Linked DNA regions of Pseudovibrio sp. Tun.PSC04-5.I4. The protein of the gene in region 1 binds, or shares a complex with, the protein of each later gene. Links are inferred from orthologs where the notes say so. Each region holds a gene or a part of one and is shown on either strand. Other genes may lie near its edges.

What was found.
Region 2: the proteins of dapF (region 1) and BLS62_RS17650 are in contact, whole or in part, in a solved structure (PDB 5YGU), measured with the Escherichia coli proteins. The link is inferred for Pseudovibrio sp. Tun.PSC04-5.I4 from one-to-one orthologs.

Annotation. Positions count from the first base shown.
Region 1 is NZ_FNLB01000006.1:2,802,544-2,805,816, reverse strand. What follows is about bases 182-3,130. They hold dapF (diaminopimelate epimerase), read right to left. Parts: upstream 2,144-3,130; coding sequence 1,220-2,143; downstream 182-1,219. Other genes in these bases: BLS62_RS18340 (response regulator transcription factor), read left to right, coding at 3,049-3,130; BLS62_RS18345 (L,D-transpeptidase family protein), read right to left, coding at 2,278-2,850; mtaB (tRNA (N(6)-L-threonylcarbamoyladenosine(37)-C(2))-methylthiotransferase MtaB), read right to left, coding at 182-1,223. Also shown: more of mtaB, read right to left, coding at 1-181; more of BLS62_RS18340, read left to right, coding at 3,131-3,273. UniProt on the Escherichia coli protein: Involved in the succinylase branch of the L-lysine biosynthesis and in the biosynthesis of the pentapeptide incorporated in the peptidoglycan moiety. Catalyzes the stereoinversion of LL-2,6-diaminopimelate (L,L-DAP) to meso-diaminopimelate (meso-DAP).
Region 2 is NZ_FNLB01000006.1:2,660,675-2,663,921, reverse strand. What follows is about bases 125-3,047. They hold BLS62_RS17650 (RNA pyrophosphohydrolase), read right to left. Parts: upstream 1,875-3,047; coding sequence 1,374-1,874; downstream 125-1,373. Other genes in these bases: BLS62_RS17645 (divergent polysaccharide deacetylase family protein), read right to left, coding at 1,994-3,047; hisC (histidinol-phosphate transaminase), read right to left, coding at 260-1,321; BLS62_RS17660 (hypothetical protein), read right to left, coding at 125-192. Outside these bases: more of BLS62_RS17660, read right to left, coding at 1-124; more of BLS62_RS17645, read right to left, coding at 3,048-3,061; BLS62_RS31750 (hypothetical protein), read right to left, coding at 3,058-3,219. UniProt on the Escherichia coli protein: Master regulator of 5'-end-dependent mRNA decay.

The DNA.
Region 1 (3,273 bases):
TGCCCTGTAATGCGTGCAGAAACAAGACTTCCTGCTGTGCCCGCATCCAGTTCAACCTGCGTAAACTGCTCGGTGCGACCAAGTCCCTCACGCTCAATGAGGATCTCACGCTCCTTACCAACTTCCGCACGAAGGTGAGCAAGCAAAGCTTCCTGACCCTTAATACGAAGACGGGCTGCGCGCTCTTTAATAATCCTGCGATCAAGCTGCGGCATGCGAGCTGCTGGTGTACCTGGGCGAGGAGAGAACGGGAACACGTGTAAGTGTGTCAGGCCGCACTCATCAACAATGCGCATGGTGTTCTCAAACATCTCATCGGTTTCTGTTGGGAAGCCGGCGATGATATCAGCGCCAAACACAACATCGGGACGCATCTTGCGAACGTCCTCGCAAAATTGGATGGTATCCTCGCGAGAGTGCCGACGCTTCATGCGTTTCAGAATCATGTTGTCGCCAGCCTGCAAAGACAGGTGCAAGTGCGACATCAGACGTTGATCATGGGCGATGACTTCCATCAACTCATCATCAGCTTCAATACTGTCGATGGAGGAGAGGCGCAGTCGCTTCAGATCAGGAACCATCTTCAGTATCTTGGCACAGAGCGTTCCCAGCTTTGGTGTGCCCGGCAGATCGGCACCAAAAGAGGTGATATCGACACCAGTCAGTACGATTTCGCCGTAGCCATTATCAACCAGCCGTTTGATCTGATCAATCACAACGCCCATCGGTACTGAGCGAGAGTTTCCACGGCCATAGGGGATAATGCAGAACGTGCAGCGGTGGTCACATCCGTTTTGGACTTGAACAAAGGCGCGGGAACGTCCTTCAAGCCCGTCAATCAGATGACCTGCAGTTTCGCGCACGCTCATAATATCGTTAACGCGAACCTTCTCGGTATCCTCAATGCCAAACTGAGCGACACGGCCATAAGAGGCGCGCTCAAGCTTTTCAGAGTTGCCAAGAACCAGATCCACTTCACCCATCTCGGCAAAGGTTTTAGACTCAGTTTGTGCGGCACATCCGGTTACGATGATGCGTGCATCAGGGTTTTCGCGACGTGTTTTACGAATGGCTTGTCGTGCTTGGCGGACTGCTTCGTTGGTCACGGCACAGGTGTTGATCAGCACGGCGTCTTTCAGGCCAGCGGCCTCGGCTTCGCGCTTCATCACTTCCGACTCATAAGCGTTCAGGCGACAGCCGAATGTTACAACATCAATGCTCACTGCGTAGGCTCCATTGCCGCATCCCCCGAAGCGGTCTTTGTGTAGGTCAGGGTGTTAAGATTAAGCTCACCCTCGAATTCAATTTCTGTTTCGCCGGTCATTATGATGTGGTCATTGTCCTCACGCCACTCAATACCCAGCGGCCCTCCCGGTAGATGAACGGTGCACTTACGTGCTGTTCGTCCTGTCCGTGCTGCAGCAACTCCCGTTGCGCAGGCTGCGGTGCCACAGGCTCGCGTCAAGCCAACACCACGTTCCCAAACCTTCAGGCGGATCTCGTTTTCGCCGATGATTTGAGCCAGAGAGATATTCGCCTTTTCAGGGAACATCGGGTGACACTCAAGCAATGGTCCAAACCGCTCAAGGTCATGGGTTTCAATATCATCCACCCAGAAAATAGCATGCGGATTACCAACGTTAACAACACTTGGCGAGTGCAGAACTGGCGCATCAATTGGCCCGATCTGAAGCTCAATAGCGCGTGTATCAACAAACTCTTCCGCAAGCGGGATTTGCTTCCACTCAAGACGCGGAACGCCCATGTCTACGCTCACAAGTGTTTCGCTGTCAGAGGCATGAGCAATCAACAATCCTGCATTCGTGAGAATAGCAACGTTTGAGGTTTTCGCCTCGTCCATTAACAGGCGGCCAATACACCGTGTTGCGTTTCCGCAAGCACCTACTTCACTGCCATCACGGTTGTGAATTCGCATAAATGCATAAGCGCCGGAATTGGTGGGCTCAACGGTGATCATCTGATCAAAGCCAATTCCCTTAGTACGGCTCCCGATTGCAGCTATCTGCTCGGGAGTTAAGGCAATTTCGTTTTCGCGGGCATCAAACACCACGAAATCATTGCCAAGGCCGTTCATTTTTAAAAAGGGAACCAACATATCCGTCATCAGCTCGCTACCATCCATATTTAACCCGTCAAGAACGCACTATATGAAGGAAAATACCGTAGATTACTAGGGAAAATACAGGAGAAACCCTCGGTTAGAACAACTGAACGAGCCGCTTTAAAGCAGCCCTTATGCATTGAACGAGTTTTGCGTTAATCAACACACACTTCTAGCACGTCACCAGGAGCCATTTCCTTCAGGATCTCACGCATCACTTCTGGGTAAACAGCAATACAGCCCTCTGTCGGTAAAAAGCCTTCACGGGCGACGTGAAAGAAGACGGCGCTGCCTTCGTTCTTAACGGCCGGATACATGTTGCAGTCCAGCACAACAACAATGTCGTAGAGCCGATCATCCCGCCACATTTTTTCGTGACTGGGTTCATATGGCAAATCAACAGGTCGGTTGTAGAGCGTCTCCTCAGAAGAATCGCACCAGCCGTCATCAGGAGAAAGTGGTGAAACCGGCAAATAAGTTACCGGACAGGACCCACGATCTGCGCGATAATACACATTCAGCAGTTCAAAGCGTCCAATTGGCGTCGTTCCATCGCCTTCCTTCTTTGTGTGCGTTAAACCAGTTCTTCCCAGCGCACACGCAAATGTTACCGCTCCAAGACTAAGTGTTCCGGAGTGTGGTTCCTCACCTGTATGGCGCACAAATAGCGTTTTTTGCGTCTTTTTACGCAGTTTTGTAGGCGGGGTGGGCATAGCGAGTGGAAGCATTACGAAACCTGATATCCTGAGAAAAATACTGGAAGAAACACTCCCAAATAAAGTGGGGGTCACTTGCGCGTGAACTAGATTTTACGAAAAACTCGGAGATTTACCATGTTTTCGCTCGCCTTTTTTTCGGCAACCCTTCATGTATTTATGTGAGATAAGTTTTAGGCAATGCACCGCTACCGGTGATTGGGTGAGAATATGACCGCACGTAAAATTCTTCTTGTAGATGACGATAACGATCTGCGCGAAGCTCTCGTAGAGCAACTGTCGCTCTATGATGAATTTGAAACCACTCAAGCAGAGAATGCTGCAACTGGCATCAAAAAAGCAAAAGAAGATCATTTTGATCTTGTTTTGATGGATGTTGGTTTGCCGGACATTGATGGCCGTGAGGCTGTGAAGATGTTGCGCAAAGCCGGCTTT
Region 2 (3,247 bases), 140 kb from region 1 along the record:
GAATTGTGAATGCATAGGATCGGACATTTGATCGAGAGCGATAAAGTAGTATTTATCAAATTGCTCATGAAGATCTTGCTCACTCATGCTCTCGGATATCTCGATTAGGTAATCAGTCCGTTGTTTCGCTTTTCCTGTTGCCATAAAAAGCCAAATGACCGCAATTACAGCGATACCTACAACCCAAACCATTTTGCTCATTCCTAAAATGCATTGCACTCAAAAGTAGTTTTTACAACATTTAGATAAAAACTCGAATTCACTCACCCACAATACTCGCTATCGCCTCTAACAAGGCATCGCATTCCTCGGTTGTTCCGATAGAAATCCTGAGCCAGTTTCTAATCGGTTCCTGCTTGAAGTGGCGAACAAGAATGCCGCGCTCTCGCAAGCCTGAAAGGAGCCTCTCAGCTGGAATGTGCTCATGCGATGCAAAAACGAAGTTGGTTGCGGACGATAAGACCTCAAAACCCAGCTTCTTGAGAGCGTCAGATGTTCTGTCCCGGTCGGCTATAACCAGATTGCGCGTCTTATCGAACCAGTCCCAGTCAGTCCACGCAGCAACAGCTCCCACTTGCGCAAGGCGGCCTAGCGGATAGGAATTGAAACTGTCTTTAACCCGTTGAAGTGCTTCAATGAGATGCGGCTGGGCAACTGCAAACCCAACACGCATACCCGCCAGACTGCGAGATTTCGAGAAAGTCTGCGTTACAATCAGGTTCTCATAGTGCGTCACAAGTCCCACCGCGCTGTCGCCGCCAAAATCCACATAGGCTTCATCAACAAGCACAACGACATCGCGGTTCTGCTGGAGTATCTGCTCAATACTTTCCAGCCCCATCGCAATGCCAGTTGGAGCGTTGGGGTTGGCAATCACCACGCCACCACAAGAACCTATGTAATCCTGCGGGTTGATCTGAAAATCCTCAGTGAGTGGGACTTTCCGATGGTCGATGGAAAAAAGCTCACAGTAGGTTTTGTAAAAACTGTAGGTGATATCAGCGAACAGGATCGGGTCTCTACCACTGAAGAAGGCGTTGAAGGCATGGGCCAGCACTTCATCACTGCCATTGCCTGCAAACACATGGCTTGCATCCAGCTTAAGGGTTGAAGCAATCGCCGCTCTCAGATCAGCCGCGGCAGGGTCTGGATAAAGCCTGAGCCCATCATCACTTGCGGAGCGGATCGCCTCCAACGCAAGGGGAGAGGGGCCATAAGGATTTTCGTTGGTGTTGAGCTTGATAAAGGACTGATGCTTTGGCTGTTCACCCGGAGTGTAAGGCACCAGTTTTTCAACGATTGGGCTCCAGAAACGGCTCATGCTTTTGTCCTAAATTACTTGTACTTAAACCTGAAGACAGCATTTTTCTCAATCAAACAGTAAACTCAGAAAATGCGGCTACAACATCCACATAGACTTGCTTTTTGAAGGGAATAACCAGACCCGGCAGGTTTTCCGCCTTCTCCCAGCGCCACTCACAAAATTCCTGAGCATGTCCCTCTGGCGGTGTCAGAATGTTGATCTCGCTGTCATCACCCTCAAAACGGAAAGCGAACCAACGTTGCTTCTGGCCGCGGTATTTTGCCTTGCGCATATTACGTTGAATTTCCTCAGGGAAATCATAGGAGATCCACTCAGAAACTTCGGAAAGCAGAGTGATGGATGTGACCGAGGTTTCTTCATAAAGCTCGCGTTTGGCAGCCTCATGCGGGTCTTCGCCCTTGTCCAACCCACCCTGAGGCATTTGCCAGGCAAAATCTTCAGGGATTGGCTGCTTATCGCCATAACGCTTACCAGCCCATACCAGCCCATCTTTGTTGATGAGCATAATGCCTACGCACGGGCGAAACGGAAGAGCGCTGTAGTCAGTCATTTTAGTCCTGTTCCTTAGGTGTATTCTCGAAAATAGTCTCTGATTTACGGGTAAGGAAATACGTGAATACAAAATACTAAACAGCTCAGTTTTGAAGCCAGCTGCCTTTGTAAACTCGCTTATCGGTCCGCATTCACCGCGGTGCTGATTGGAACAAGGGAGAGCCCCCGTTCTTCCAATCGCTCAGACCAGACTTGCAAAGCATTCAATGTCACTGGAAACGCCGTCGCCGTGGCAACCGCTATGCCGCGCTGACGTGCGATTGTCTCAAGCTCCAGCAACTGCGTGCCAATGCCTTCAGAGCTCAGATTAAGATCAAGCACAAGATCAGCTTGCACAAACGGAACCTGCTGGCTCGTCGCCAGTTTACCTGCTTTGGAGCGGGGAGAGGTTCCATCATCTACATACATCAACCCGCGGTCGCGTACTTTGCCAAGGAATTCGCCCATATACTTCTCGTTGGAGGTAAACCGGTCACCCATTAAGTTCACAAGCCCAACGTAATTACTGGTTTGTCCCAAAATCCACGCAAGACGGTCATCATTCTGCTTTGCGCTCAAGCCAATAAGCAGGCTTTGTGGGCCAGCATCATTATCTGGATAGTCAAAGGGCTCCATCGGCGTTTGCAGCAGAACTTCGTGTCCTGATAAACGTGCCGCCTGCATCCAGTTGTCGACATCATCTCCATAAGGAGAGAGCGCCAATGAGATATCGGAGGGCAGATCTTCGATAGCCTTGATGGTCATATCCGAATTGAGGCCAACGCCATTGACCAGAATAGCGATGCGAGCTTGGGTCAGTGTCGCAGGATTAGGCCTGCGGGCATAAGCATCAAGCGGACGAATGCCTTCCTCTGAAATTTTGGGAAGAGCACCGTAGGAGCTTGGTTCCAACAACTGCTCAACCGGATCTATTGAAAGCGTTTCGCCAGAGAACCCGCCATCCAAGCCGTCATAACCGGCTTTGCGAGCAAGCTCAATCAAAGGTGTTGGGCCATTGGCTTGATTGGTGAGGTTGTTGCCAAGTGTTTGTTGGCGTTGTTTGCTGCCGGGTAGGCCGACAAAGCCACTAGATCCAGGTTTTTGCGCTTCTGCCTGTTCCAGCTGAGCACGATCTGGCAGATTGACTATCTCAATATCGCTGGGCGCAACACCATCAATAGCACTCGAAAGCTTAATGGTTGTCATTGGCTCCCCCCATTGGGGTCATCAACAATGCCAATCCAGATAAAACCTGTAGTGAGAACAACGGTCATAATAGCGACGCCGACCAGCCCAAGTGGCAGTCGTCTAATGCCTCCACGCTTGTTCATTCCAAGCGGAGCTGTCAAGTCGCTCCCAGCCATTGGTGCCCCCACCACTTAAACGTACTCC